DNA from 2 places in the Staphylococcus sp. CoH_129_LAB_1 genome. Region 1 is predicted to be linked to the other one. Evidence: predicted binding sites of a transcription regulator. Region 1 holds the regulator's gene; the other holds the start of a gene.
The links. The regulator NrdR, encoded in region 1, represses ribonucleotide reductase genes. The targets are predictions, from matches to a motif close to AACACNATATATNGTGTT.
Positions count from the first base shown of each region.

Region 2: the regulator NrdR is predicted to act here: its motif matches at 4,131-4,148, upstream of nrdI (class Ib ribonucleoside-diphosphate reductase assembly flavoprotein NrdI).

Region 1 covers NZ_JBXWKZ010000016.1:35,597-42,961, forward strand. Annotated here, with positions in the region: gene dnaI (primosomal protein DnaI) at 1-285, opposite strand, end outside; gene dnaB (replicative helicase loading/DNA remodeling protein DnaB) at 286-1,656, opposite strand; gene nrdR (transcriptional regulator NrdR) at 1,657-2,127, opposite strand; gene gap (type I glyceraldehyde-3-phosphate dehydrogenase) at 2,407-3,432, opposite strand; partial or broken gene AC2FB1_RS06475 (hypothetical protein) at 3,472-3,714, opposite strand; gene coaE (dephospho-CoA kinase) at 4,035-4,634, opposite strand; gene mutM (bifunctional DNA-formamidopyrimidine glycosylase/DNA-(apurinic or apyrimidinic site) lyase) at 4,656-5,528, opposite strand; gene polA (DNA polymerase I) at 5,544-7,365, opposite strand, start outside.
Region 2 covers NZ_JBXWKZ010000013.1:9,609-16,973, forward strand. Annotated here, with positions in the region: gene AC2FB1_RS05460 (ABC transporter permease) at 1-253, opposite strand, end outside; gene nrdF (class 1b ribonucleoside-diphosphate reductase subunit beta) at 471-1,439, opposite strand; gene nrdE (class 1b ribonucleoside-diphosphate reductase subunit alpha) at 1,554-3,659, opposite strand; gene nrdI (class Ib ribonucleoside-diphosphate reductase assembly flavoprotein NrdI) at 3,622-4,020, opposite strand; gene AC2FB1_RS05480 (DMT family transporter) at 4,762-5,628, shown strand; gene queF (preQ(1) synthase) at 5,639-6,139, shown strand; gene AC2FB1_RS05490 (S-Cys-Gly-3M3SH uptake peptide MFS transporter) at 6,447-7,365, shown strand, end outside.

The sequences.
Region 1 (7,365 bases):
TCGATAACGAACTTTAATACGCTCATTTTCTATATATAATTCTGGAACATGACCTTTAACAAAGTTTGGACAGTGGGCATAATCATGTCCATCGTAATGTTTTTGTTGATCTTTATATTCTTGAAGTACGTTCAAATCTTTATCAATCATTTCATTGGTAAGTTCTGATTGGTGTTGATTTAAAAATTGTTTAACATCATAATCATTTATAACTTGATTTTTTATTTTAGCAATTCTTTTGTTTAAATTATCTTGATTTTTTATAAGTTTACTAAATGGTTTCATCTAATCCTCCCAATCTTGTTCTAATTGAGCACGAAACGCTTCTCTATCTTTTTCAAATTGCGCATCATTATTTTTAGGTTTTTCAACTTGTTGACTTTTGTCTTTTAACCATTTTGGTGTTTTTTCTATTGAAACAACTTCACGTTGTTTATACTGACGTTTAGCCTTTTTAGTTGCATTGTCATTAATTTGTTGATTGGTTTTAAGCGCATAATCATATGCTTGTTGTGCTGTTTTTATACCTAGCTTTTTCCAATTCGAAGCAATCTCAAATATATAGGATTTAGGAAGCTTCATTTCATTCTTAAGCATTACAAATTGTAATAAAATATTTATAACACCAAATGACAGTTTCTCGCGCTCAATCAACTCTTCTACCATTCTCTTTTGCTGTAAAGTTGGTTCTGATTCTGACCAAGACGCTAGCATATCGATAGGACTTGTGTCTTCTAATAACTTAAACCAATTATCATTTTCCTTTGAATCATCGGTAGTTTTATTTTGACTCTGTGGTTGTTCTAAATGATTAGAAGGGTTAGCTTTAGTTTGTAACTTTGGAAGCTGTTGTTGATGCTCAATTAAGTAATGAGACCTTGCTTGTTTTCTCATTTCTTCAAATGATAACGTTTGATTTTGTGTGATAGAGTTAAGAATGATTCGTTTCATAGAAGTAGGCGTTAAACCATATAAAGTAGCCAATTGTAAAATTAATTGTTTAGCCTCTTTAGTAATGATTTCTCCACTTATAAAATGATGTTGTAACATATCTCTTAACATATCAAAATCAAATGATTCATTATCTAAATCTATAGTGGCAGATTGATTTTCCTTTTGTATCGTTGAGGCATCAATAGATATATTTTTATGTGGAACCTTGAATACATCAGTAAATTTACGCGTTACTTGTTGAAATGATTTTAGATTTGGTTCATCTTTTTCAAAATACGCTTTTAAGTCTTTATATCTTTGATTATCAACTGCATTGTATAAGTATATAGATAACATTGGATCATTGAAAAATTGATACGCAGTTGGAGGTTGTATCAATTCATATATAAAAAAGGATTGATTACTATCATGTTTTACAAATGTTTTAACTAACCCTATACCTTCAAGTAAATCCATATATTCACGAAATTCTAATAAATTTATCTTAAGCTCATTCATAATTGTATAATGCGTAAGAACTGTATCTTCAACTTCATCGATAAATTGGTTCATAAAATGATATACACCAATAGCTTTAAAACCAATTAATGGAATGTACAATCGATTTAATATCTCTAATTGTTGATGATTAAAGAAAAAATGCCGATATACTTTAAATCCATCGTGTGGACTTAAACCATACTCATACGATTTAAAACTCATTTATGAATCACTCCGTTTGTTATCATCCAAAATACCTTGCATCGACGCCAATAATTGATCCACATCTTTAAACTCTTTATATACTGACGCAAATCGTACATAAGAGACTTGATCAACATGCATGAGTAAATTCATCACATGTTCACCTATATCTCTAGATGAAATTTCTGTATGACCTTCATCGCGTAATTGCCATTCTACTTTATTAGTAATATCTTCTAGTTGTTGAAATCTAACCGGTCTTTTTTCACATGATCTTACAAGACCATTTAATATTTTTTCTCTTAAAAATTGTTCACGTGTTCCATCTTTTTTGACAACAATAAGTGGACTCACTTCAATATGTTCAAATGTTGTAAATCTTGTCCCACAATTCTCACATTCACGTCTTCTACGTATTGCGTTAGCTTCATCAGCATGTCTTGAATCTACCACACGTGAATGTGTGGCGCTACATTTTGGGCATTTCATATCTGTCACCCTCTTGAATAGATTATGCTCCATTATACTATAAAAACGATTTATGATAAAAGAACTCATATACATCGATAATAAATTGATACAACTTAACTATCTAAATATATAATAGAATATAAAAAGGAAAGTGAAATAGAATTGAATATAAATTCTAGTTTCACTTTCCTATACATGAATTATTAAAACATCTCATTTAATTCTAATTTATAAAATTGATAACTTCATATTAGATTATCCACTCTAAAATATGAAACCTTTAGTCCTATTCAAAACTTAAACTACAGTCACTGTAGATTGTTCTACTAATTGTTCACCAATAAGTTCAGCTACTTCTACCACTCTATTAGAATACCCCCATTCATTATCATACCAAGCAATCACTTTCACTTTATGATCCCCCATTACAATTGTATTCTCAGCATCGATAATAGCTGAATGTGGATTAGTATTAAAATCAACAGATACTAAAGGTGCATCTTCTACTTCTAAAATACCATCTAAACCTGAATTGCGAAACGCATTGTTAATTTCATCAACAGTTACCGATTTTTCTAAATCTACGACTAAGTCAACTAATGAAACATTTTTTGTTGGAACACGTAAAGCTAATCCATGAAGTTTACCTTCTAGTTCTGGTAAAACTTCTTTTAATGCTTTTGCTGCTCCAGTCGAAGTTGGAATAATACTTTCATTACATGAACGTGCTCTTCGTAAATCTTTATGAGGGTTATCAATATTTTTTTGATCATTAGTAATTGCATGAACAGTAGTCATTAATCCATTTACAATACCAAATTGATCATTTAAAACTTTAGCAACTGGTCCTATACAATTTGTTGTACATGAAGCATTACTAAAAATGTCATAGTTTTCAACATCTAATTTATCATCATTTACCCCTTTAACAATCATTTGGACATCTCCACCTTTTGATGGACCGGTTAATAATACTTTTTTAGCACCGGCATGAATATGTCCGATTGCTTTATCACCATGATTAAATTTGCCAGTTGCTTCAATAACAATATCTATATTTAAATCCTTCCATGGTAAATTTTCAGGATTTCTATCTGACACTAACTTAATGTCATGGTTATCAACACGGATACCACCATCAATTGGTTCTACTTTTTTATCATAGCGTCCATGTGTTGTATCATAGTTAATTAGATGCGCAATTGTTTCAGGTGGATAGCTTGCATTAATAGCAACTACATTTAAGTTTTCATTATGTAATGCAATTCTTAATACCATTCTCCCTATTCTACCCATACCATTAATTGCAATATTTGTTGACATTTAAAGCACCCCTTGTTTTATATGTTATACTTTATGAAATTAGTATAACATAATAATTTTCAAACGAAAGCGTTTTCTAAAAATAATGTAATTTTTATATTTTAAATTTATGTAGCTAATATATTTTTGAATAAATAAAAAAGAGTCTGAGACATAAAGTTTCTGGATAAGTGAAAAAGACAAGTTCTATTGAAATAATATAGAACTTGTCTTTTCCATAAATTTTTTATTATTTTCAACTTATTGGGTTGCTCGTTTTCTAATATTGAGTACCATTAGTAGAGTAAGTTAAGTCATGTTATATTCTTTATATAAGGAACCTTGTTAATTTAGTTTATTGGTATTTATTAATTGATACGAAAGGATCTTATTTTTTAAGTATTAAGTATTTCAATGTAAAATTACATATAAACACAAAGTATTTTGGCGAGACTTTTGTGTGAACAGAACAAGCTGAAGACTACAGGCTGAATCTATCATCTAAGAAAGCGAGCCAACAATACGTAGTATTGTAAATAAAGAAGCCAGTAAATGAATTTATAATACACTCATTTACTGGCTATTTTGCTAGGGATTATGTCCCAACCTCTTTCTCCTTATTACTAATTAATGTACCCTTTTTCAATTAATAGTTGCTTAAGATGTTTTTCTAATTCGGATTTACTTCCTAAATTATCTAAAACATAATCAGCCATTCTACTTTTCTTGTCGATTGATATTTGACTATGAACTCTCGCTTTTGCTTGATCTAAGTCTAAATTGTTTCGTTTCATCAAACGTTCAATTTGTACACTTTCAGATGCGTAGACTAGCCATATTTCATCCACAGTATCTTGTAAATTATTCTCAAATAGAAGCGGAATATCCATAATTACATTATATCCTTGTTGTAAATACTGTTGTTTTTCTTGTTCCATAATCGTTCTTACAATAGGATGAACAATCTCATTAAGCTCTAATCGTTTTTCTGGATGATTAAATACTAATTCTCCAATATATTGTCGATTCATTTCTCCATCACTCGTGATTGCTTCATCACCAAAAGTGGCTTTAATTTGTTCTAAGCCAGTTGATCCTTTTTCTACTGCCTTTCTTGAAGCTATATCTGCATCGACAATTTTAAATCCATATTCTGACAATAATTTAGAAACTGTTGACTTTCCAGTAGCTATTCCACCTGTTAATCCAATTACTTTAGGCATTTGTATCACCGCTCACTTTATTTATTTCTGACAATATGGGCAAAAATGACTATTTCTAGATGCTATTACTTTTTGTTCAATGTCATGGCCACATACTTTGCATGTTTTTTGTTTATATACATTTAAATGTAATTGCATTTCTCCTGTTTTTCCATCTGCATGACGGTAATCTGAAATGCTCGTTCCTCCATTATCTATACCCTCTTTTAAAACTTCTTGCACATAATAAAAGAGCATTTGTCTTTCTTGATGAGAAGTCTCTTTAACTTTTCTAGCAGGATGAATACCAGCTCTAAACAATGCTTCACAAGCATAGATATTTCCACATCCTGCTACGATTTTATGATCCAGTAACATTTGTTTAATAGGTTTATTCGCTACTTTTTTTTGAGATAAATAGTGATTAAAATGTTGTAACGCTTCTGCATCAAAAGGCTCAGGCGCTATTTCTAAAAATGAAGGATAATCTTCAAATGAATTTAGATTTCTAATCTCACCAAATCGACGTATATCTGAAAATACTAATTTTTTCCCATTATTTAAATGGAAAATCACGTGCCAATGTTTACGATAGTTGGGGATTGCTATATCAGATAGGTGATTAACAATGAAAAATCCACCGGCCATACCTAAATGACTAAGTAACACACGTTTACGATTATGTTTTTCAATATGAAAAACAATATATTTACTTCTTCGTTCGACTTTAATTATCTTATAGCCTTCGCAATTCAAACGAAAACCATCTAAATTCATTCCTTTGATAATCGTTTCTTTATTCTGACTTTTACCTTCAATTACTTTTTTAGAAAATGAAATACTTTTAATTGTAGTATTTACAATAAAAGGTTCTATTCCCCTTTTAACGTGTTCAACTTCTGGTAATTCTGGCATTATTCATTCCTCTTTCTATTTCGCATCATACCAAGTAGGACCATAATTAGAGTCTACTTTTAATGGAACATCTAGGTCTAATGCATGTTCCATAATATCTTCAACAAACGAACTAAATTCTTCAACTTCAGACTTAGGAACTTCAAATATTAATTCATCGTGTACTTGTAAGAGTAATTTAGCTTTGTAAGAAGTATGTTGAATTTGTTTATCAAATTCAACCATGGCAAGTTTAATAATATCAGCTGCACTTCCTTGAATTGGAGTATTCATAGCTGTGCGTTCCGCAAAACCTCTTACATTAAAATTACGACTAGTAATATCTGGAATATAACGTCTACGATGTAATAATGTTTCAACATAGCCATTGGCTTTGGCATCTTTAACAATGTCACTCATATATTGCTTAACTCCAGGGAAACTAGCTAAATAATCGTCAATAAATATTTTTGCCTCTTTACGTGTAATATTTAAGTTTTGACTTAAGCCGTAATCACTAATGCCATAAACAATTCCAAAGTTTACAGCTTTGGCTTGTCTACGCATCAAATCAGTGACTTCCTCCGGTTCAACACTAAATACTTTTCGTGCAGTAGCAGTATGAATATCTTGTCCATGAATAAATGCTTCTTTTAAACTGTCATCTTGTGTAATATGTGCTAACACACGTAATTCAATTTGAGAATAGTCTGCAGATAAAATAACACTATCTTCAGATGTAGGTTTAAAAGCCTTACGTATTTTACGCCCTTCTTCAAGACGAATAGGTATATTTTGTAAATTTGGATCAACTGAAGATAATCGTCCTGTTTGTGCTAATGTTTGATTAAAACGAGTGTGTATACGTTTATCATTACTAATGACTTTTTGTAATCCTTCTACATAAGTAGATTGTAATTTAGCTAATTGACGATATTCTAAAATATCATTAATGATTGGATGTTCGTTTTTTAACTGTTCTAGAACATCTACAGCAGTAGAATAGCCTGTTTTTGTTTTTTTAATTACAGGTAGTTTTAATGTTTCAAATAACACAACCCCAAGCTGTTTAGGTGAATTAATATTAAAATCTTCTCCTGCTGCATCATGAATACGCTGAACAAGCAATTCTAATTTCTCTTGTAATTCTTGTTGCATACGTTGTAAATCATTCACATCTGTATAAATACCAATTTCTTCCATTTCACTTAAAATGCGTGCTAAAGGAAGTTCCAAATCTTTTAGTAAGTTCATTTGTTGATGTGATTCTAATTCTTTTTCCATTAGAGGTTTCACAGCATCAATAGATTTAGTAATAGATGCAATATGTGTATTTAATATTTCAGTATTAGGAACTTGGCGTTTTTTTCCTTTTCCATAAACAGATACATCTTCCTTAACGTAATTTTGGTGGTAGTTTGTTACGACAGAATAAACATCATCTATAGTTCGTGATGGATCGATAATATAGCTTGCTAACATCGCATCAAAAACAATATTTTGAATATTGATATTTAATCTATGTGCTATAACAAATGTTTTTTTTGCATCGTAAACTACTTTTTTAGAGTTCTCATTTTCCAACCATTTAATAAGTTCTGGATAATCTTTAATATTATCTATATCAACAACTATATAACGTTCTTTATCGTAAAAACCAAATTTTAAAATATCATCTTTTAAATAATTAGAACCGTCTATTTCAAAATGAATCACCGCTTCATCAAGATGATTAAAATCTACATACTCAAATGTAGGTAAAATATCAAATGAAATATGTTCTTGCTCTAACTCAGAGGGTTCATTATCTATATCTGATAATAGCTGTTTAAATTCTAATTTCTTGAAAAGTTCAATT
Region 2 (7,365 bases), on a different contig from region 1:
CCGCTGTAGTTGGACTGACAAATTTATTTTGCATCATTTGTTGCATAATTAAACCAGCTAACGCAAGAGAACTACCTGACAATAGAATGCTTATCGTTCTAGGGAGACGACTCGAAAATAATATATTTTTTTGTTCATCCGTTAAATGAAAAATATCTGCAATTGCTAACTGACTTACGCCTATAAATAAAGAACATATACTCAAAATGACTAATAAAATAAATAACGTATAACCTTTAAATAAAAACTTCACTAATATTTCTCCTTGATGTAACAATGTGTCCTTTATCATTGATAATGATTATCATTAGCTATTATATTAAAGGGTTTTCTTAAATTTTTCAATAGAACTCGTGTGATTCAATACATTTATTCTATGTTTTTAATTTCAAAATAAAAAAGAGCAAGATCAAAAGCTCTTTTTGTGAGCTTCTAATTTTACTCCATAAATAAAACTGTAATATTGTGACTTAATCATCGAAAACGAAATCTTCATCTTGTAATGCTTCGACATTTAACGCTAATGTATATCCATCGCCTTTAACTGAGAAGAAGTCATGATTTTTTGTTGATGTATCTAATGCATTTTCAATAATAGGATTAAATTCTTTTTCTTCAAAATAAGGTTCAAATCCTAAGTTTGATAAAGCTTTATTTCCATTATACTGTACATAATTTAAAACATCTTCAGTTAAACCGATATCATCGTATAGCATATGTGTATACGATACCTCATTTTTGTATAGTTCTTCTAATAACTTATACATTTCTTTATCAGCTTTTTGTTTTTCATTTTCTGATAATTCATTACGTAAACTTTGTGCATCTAAACCAGTAAACACTCCATGAATTGATTCATCAAGTAAAATTTTTCTAATAATTTCTCCTGACGTTGTCATTTTACCTTGTCCCGCAAGGTATAGTGGATAATAAAAACCAGAATAAAACAAGAATGTTTCTAAGAAGACACTTGAAACTCTTGCTATATATTGATCAAAGATAGAGGCTTCTTTTCCCCATAATTTATGATAATTAGAGATGATTTTATCAGATTTATATTTTAAATGTGGCTCTTCAATCACCCATTTATCTAATAAATAATTGGTTTCACTAGATGGTAAAAGTGTTGTAAAGATATGAGAATAACTTTTAGCGTGAATTTGCTCCATCATTTGCATAAATGAATACACTGCTTTTTTACGTAAATCAGTTGTATGTAGCATAATTAATGGCATACCATCATCCGCTTGATGTGTATCTAATCCGGTTAAACCTGCTAAAGCACGTTTAAATGTATTTTTTTCATCTTCAGTTAATGTTTTCCAACTTGCAATATCTTTTGAAACTTTAAATTCAGTTTCTACCCACATTTGTGAAATATTTTGACGCCAAAACATATTTGTCATATCTTCTTGAGTATTCCAATTGACGGCCTTCATTAATAAAATCCTCCTCAAATTATTAACCATTACATTATTTAAGAGGACAAGATTAAAACGCTTATCTATGAGAACGATTTAATCTTTCCTCTAAATATTTATTTCCACTATTCATTAAATCGCACAACTTGTACATTCTTCGACGCTTAATAGTTTATTACGTGTATAATATAAAGATTTTAATCCCTTATGGTGTGCATAGACATATAATCTTGATAATTCACGTGTTGAGATTTCAGAATTAACATACAAGATTGTAGAAATACCTTGATCGACATGCGTTTGAATTGTAGCAATTAAATCTATAAGCTTCATTTGATCAGTATTAAATGCTGATTTATAGTACCACATTGTTTCTGGTGATAAGAAAGGCATTGGATAAAACGTTTCAGCATTACCATAAGTACGACGTTCAATTTGATCTACAATTGGCATAACTGAACTTGTCGCATTTTGTACATAAGAAATACTTTGCGTTGGTGCTATCGCTAGTCTATAAGCATGATACAATCCATACTTTTGTACATTTTGTTGCAATTCTTTCCAGTCTTCAGCCGTTGGAATATCAAGATTGTCAAATAAGTTTTTAACTTTTTCATATTGAGGCACAAACTCTTGTGATGTATAGAAGTCAAAATATTTACCGCTTGCATAATCTGACTTATCAAAATCTTGATATGCTTCTTCACGTTCTTTAGCAATTTGCATAGAACGCTCAATTGAATAATAGTTCATCATCATAAAGAAGATGTTAGCAAAATCTTTTGCCTCTTCAGATTCATAACCAATTTTATTTTTCGCTAAATAGCCATGCAAGTTCATTACGCCTAAACCTACAGAATGTAACTCACTATTAGCTTTTTTTACACCTGGCGCGTTTTGAATATTCGCTTCATCACTTACTACTGTTAATGCATCTATTCCAGTGTGTACTGAATCTCTGAATTTACCTGTTTCCATTACATTCACTATATTTAATGAACCTAAATTACATGAAATATCACGTTTAATTTCATCTTCAATTCCATAGTCATTAATAATTGATGTTTCTTGTAATTGGAAAATTTCAGTACATAAATTACTCATTTTAATTTGGCCAATGTTGGAATTTGCGTGTACTTTATTCGCATTATCCTTAAACATTAAATATGGATAGCCAGATTGCAATTGTGTTTGAGCAATCATATTCAACATTTCTCGAGCATCTTTTTTCTTCTTAAGAACATTTGGATTAGCTACAAGTTCATCGTAATATTTTTCAATATCAATATCGTCTAATGTCACTCCATACTCTTGTTTTACAGTATGAGGTGCAAACATATAAAAGTCTTTACCTTCTTTAGCTAAATCAAAGAATTTTGATGGTACGATAAGTCCCGTAGAAATTGTTGATAGACGCAAATCTTCATCGGCATTAACTTTTTTAGTATCTAGAAACTCTTCAACATCATAATGGAATATATTTAAATATACTGCTCCAGCTCCAGGACGTTGACCTAACTGATCAGCATAACTAAAGCCACCCTCTAACGCCTTTGCTACAGGTAAAACGCCTTTAGCTACACCTTTAATACCTTTAATTGCTTCACCACGGGCACGTAATTTAGATAAATTGATAGCCACGCCACCACCAATTTTACTTAATTGTTTAGCAGTAGAATCTATGAAATTAATGGAATTTAAACTGTCATCAACTTCTAGTAAGAAACATGAAACGAGTTCTCCACGACGTGCGCGTCCTGCATTTAAGAAAGTAGGAGTAGCAGGTTGATAACGTTGTTCAATCATCGCTAAAATAAATTGTTTAGCTTGTTCTTTATTACCATCTGCTAAGTATAGAGCTACTATGGCAACATGTTGATTATAGTCTTCTAAGTACTTAGATTTATCATTTGTTTTTAAAGCATAATCTTTATAGAATTTACTTGCAGACATATAACTAGCAAATTCAAAATTAATAGATTTTGCGAATTCAATAATTTCTACTAAATCTTTTTCACTGTACTTTTTAAAAACATTAAAGTAAAAATTATTATCTACTAAGTAATGTAAACGTTCAATTTCGCTATCAAAGTAAATTGTTTTATCTTTAATTTCTTCTAAGTAAACTTTTAAAGCTTCTTGATCCTTTTCAAGATTAAAAAAGCCGTTGTCTTTACGTTTAGTTACTTCATTATTTAATTCAATATGATTGTACTTTTTCTCGTCCATAATCTTCATTGAAATGCCCCACCTTATCTCTAAATTCAATAACATCTTTATTTGTGCCTTGAACCTCAAATTGCATTAATAAAGGCACGTGGTATGTTTCCGAAATTGTTCGACCTGCTTTTGCAAAGTTTTGTCCCCAGTTACGATTACCACTAGCAGCTACAGCACGTATATATGCATGATTAACTTCTAGGAAAGACTGGACCTCTTGAGGAACTTCACCAAAACCAATTGTACCTGTAACTAAAATATAAGGTTCCTCAATACTATTTCTACAATTGTCTTTATTGATTTCTAATATATCTTTAATTTCACTACGCTTTATAAATCTTCGTACATTTCCTGAAAAAGAGAAATAAACTACTTTCATAGGAACGCCTTCTTTCGACAATCTTACTTTTTAATTAAAAAGAAGTTCTCTTAGTCTTATAAGAAAACTTACTTTTAGAACGAATATCATCTTGGAAACTTAAAAAAGTTAACACTATATATTGTGTTTCAGCCATTAAATTCTAAAAATCACTATTTATAAATCGTTCAACTAGATAGTGTAGATTTCGGCAAAACCAACTCAAATAAGTGTGAAATTGCTACTAAAATGAATTATTCATATAAATCTTTCACTTTCTCCAAACACAACATGTTGTGTCTCGCTTTGAAATCAAACACTATATTCTGTGTTTCATTATACATAATTGATACCCTAATTAAAAGGTAATATTTAATGTCAAATGTTCGTGAAAACGGTTGAAAGTGCGTCATATCTATATTAAAAACTAAGAAAAAATTATTTTAGTTTTTTTAAGGTATTTCACTTGATTTTTTATCTATCATTATTAAATCTTATTTATTCAGGGTTTTCAGAACTTAACAATATAAAATAAAATGTATTGCTAACCATTTATTTAAAAAATAACTTATTTTAAATATTAAAAGCCGAATAAATTCTTATGAAATAAATAAAATATTCAACGTACCTTCTATTACAAAAAAGAACGTATGTTCGCAATCATTATAGTTTTTCTTTTTCATCTTTGCAAGTACTTATGCACCCACAAATAAATTATGCTAATATATAGACGTTAAATTTTTATAAATGAGGAGATATACTTTGAATCCTAAGGTAAAAGGTATTATTGCTATTTTAATTTCTGCTATTGGTTTTAGCTTCATGTCTGTTTTTTTTAGACTAGCCGGAGACTTACCTGTATTTCAAAAATCTTTAGCACGAAATTTAGTAGCCATGTTTATTCCATTATTTTTCATAATAAAATATAGGCAACCTATATTTGGTAAAATGAGTAGTCAACCACTTTTAATTACTAGATCGACGTTAGGTCTTATTGGGGTATTGCTAAATATTTATGCTATTGATCACATGGTATTAAGTGATGCTGATACTTTAATGAAGCTTAACCCTTTTTGGACTATTTTATTAAGTTTAATATTTTTAAAAGAGAATATTAAAAAGTATCAAATTATAGCTATGCTAATTGCTATTTTTGGTATGTTATTCATTGTTAAACCAGAATTTTCTTCAACTATGTTCTCTTCTTTAGCCGGTTTATTCTCAGGTATCTTCGCTGCCTCTGCATATACTTGTGTACGAGCATTAAGTAAACGTGAAGCACCTTACACTATTGTATTTTATTTTTCATTATTTTCAGTCATCGTTCTTATTCCTTTTTCTATTGCAACATATGAACCTATGACAAAGTTACAAATTATATATTTATTAGGAGCTGGATTATCAGCAGCAGTGGGACAAATTGGTATTACATTAGCATATAGTTTTGCTCCAGCAAAAGACATTTCTATTTTTACTTATGCTTCTATATTATTTACTGCATTATTTGGCTTTATATTATTCGGAGAAACACCAGATTTCTATGCATTTATAGGTTATATCGTCATTATTGGCGCTAGTTACTTTATGTTTGAAAAAGCACGTAGACAATCTAATACATCTAAAAATTAGGAGGAAAATTATGACACAAGGTCGCAATAAAGAAGAATTACAAGATATTACATTATTAGGCAATCAAAACAATAAATATGAATTTGACTATACACCTCAAGTACTCGAAACTTTTGATAATAAACATCAAGGAAGAGATTATTTTGTAAAGTTTAATTGCCCAGAATTCACTTCCCTTTGCCCTATCACTGGACAACCTGATTTTGCTACAATTTATATTTCATATATACCAAATATAAAAATGGTAGAATCAAAATCACTAAAATTATATTTATTTAGTTTTAGAAATCATGGTGATTTTCACGAAGATTGTATGAATATTATCATGAATGACTTAATTGACTTAATGGATCCTCATTATATAGAAGTGTGGGGTAAGTTCACGCCACGTGGAGGTATTTCAATAGATCCATATACAAATTATGGTCGTCCAAATTCTAAATACGAAAAGATGGCCGAACATCGTTTAATGAATCACGATATGTATCCTGAAAAAATAGATAATCGATAATCGATAAAATGTTTTTTAACTCCTTTTATTTTTACTAATATAATATAAAAGGAGTCATTTTTATTTTAGATTTTTTAAATAAACTATTGCGATTTATTAAATTAAAGCGTATTTTAATATTATCGCTAAAATTTATAAAGATATAAGTTCATGAGCAACAAAAACTTTTATTTTTATAAGTTATTGTATTTTATTTGACTGAAAATTCTAAAAATTTATATTTTTAAGAAATTCTTGTGAGATTTAATTGTACAATCTTATTTACATAGTAATCAGTCATATTAGGAAAGAAAGGAGTGGGACGTTTATGACAACAAAAAACGCCCATGAAGAAACAATTCAATCTATACCTCAAAAAGGATTTTTTGGTCATCCAAATGGACTAGGTGTTCTCTTTTTCGTAGAGTTTTGGGAAAGATTCAGTTACTACGGTATGCGTGCGATGCTCATATTTTATATGTATTTCGCAATACACCAAAATGGATTAGGTATTGATCAAACTACAGCAATGTCGATTATGTCAGTATATGGAGCACTTATTTACATGTCTTCTATTCCTGGCGCATGGATTGCTGATAGAATTACAGGCACACGTGGTGCTACTTTATTAGGTGCTGTACTTATTATTATTGGACATATCTGTTTAAGTTTACCATTCGCTTTATTTGGTTTATTCTCATCAATGTTCTTTATTATTATCGGATCAGGTTTAATGAAACCTAATATTTCAAATATTGTAGGTCGTTTATATCCTGAAAATGATACACGTATCGATGCAGGTTTCGTTATTTTCTATATGTCTGTTAACTTAGGCGCATTAATTTCACCTATCATACTGCAACATTTTGTAGATATACGTAATTTCCATGGTGGCTTCCTTCTTGCAGCTATTGGTATGGCATTAGGTCTTGTTTGGTATTTGTTATTTAATAGAAAGAATTTAGGTAGTGTTGGAATGAAACCTACTAATCCACTATCTAAAGAAGAAAAGCGTAAATATGGAATGATTATCGGTATCGTAGTAGCAATTGTGATTATCGTATTATTAGTTACATATTATACCCATACACTTTCATTCGATTTAATTAGTAATACTGTATTAGTTCTAGGAGTAGCTTTACCAATCATTTACTTTACAACTATGCTTCGTAGTAAAGACGTTACCGATGTAGAACGTTCTCGAGTTAAAGCATTTATACCTTTATTTATTTTAGGTATGTTATTCT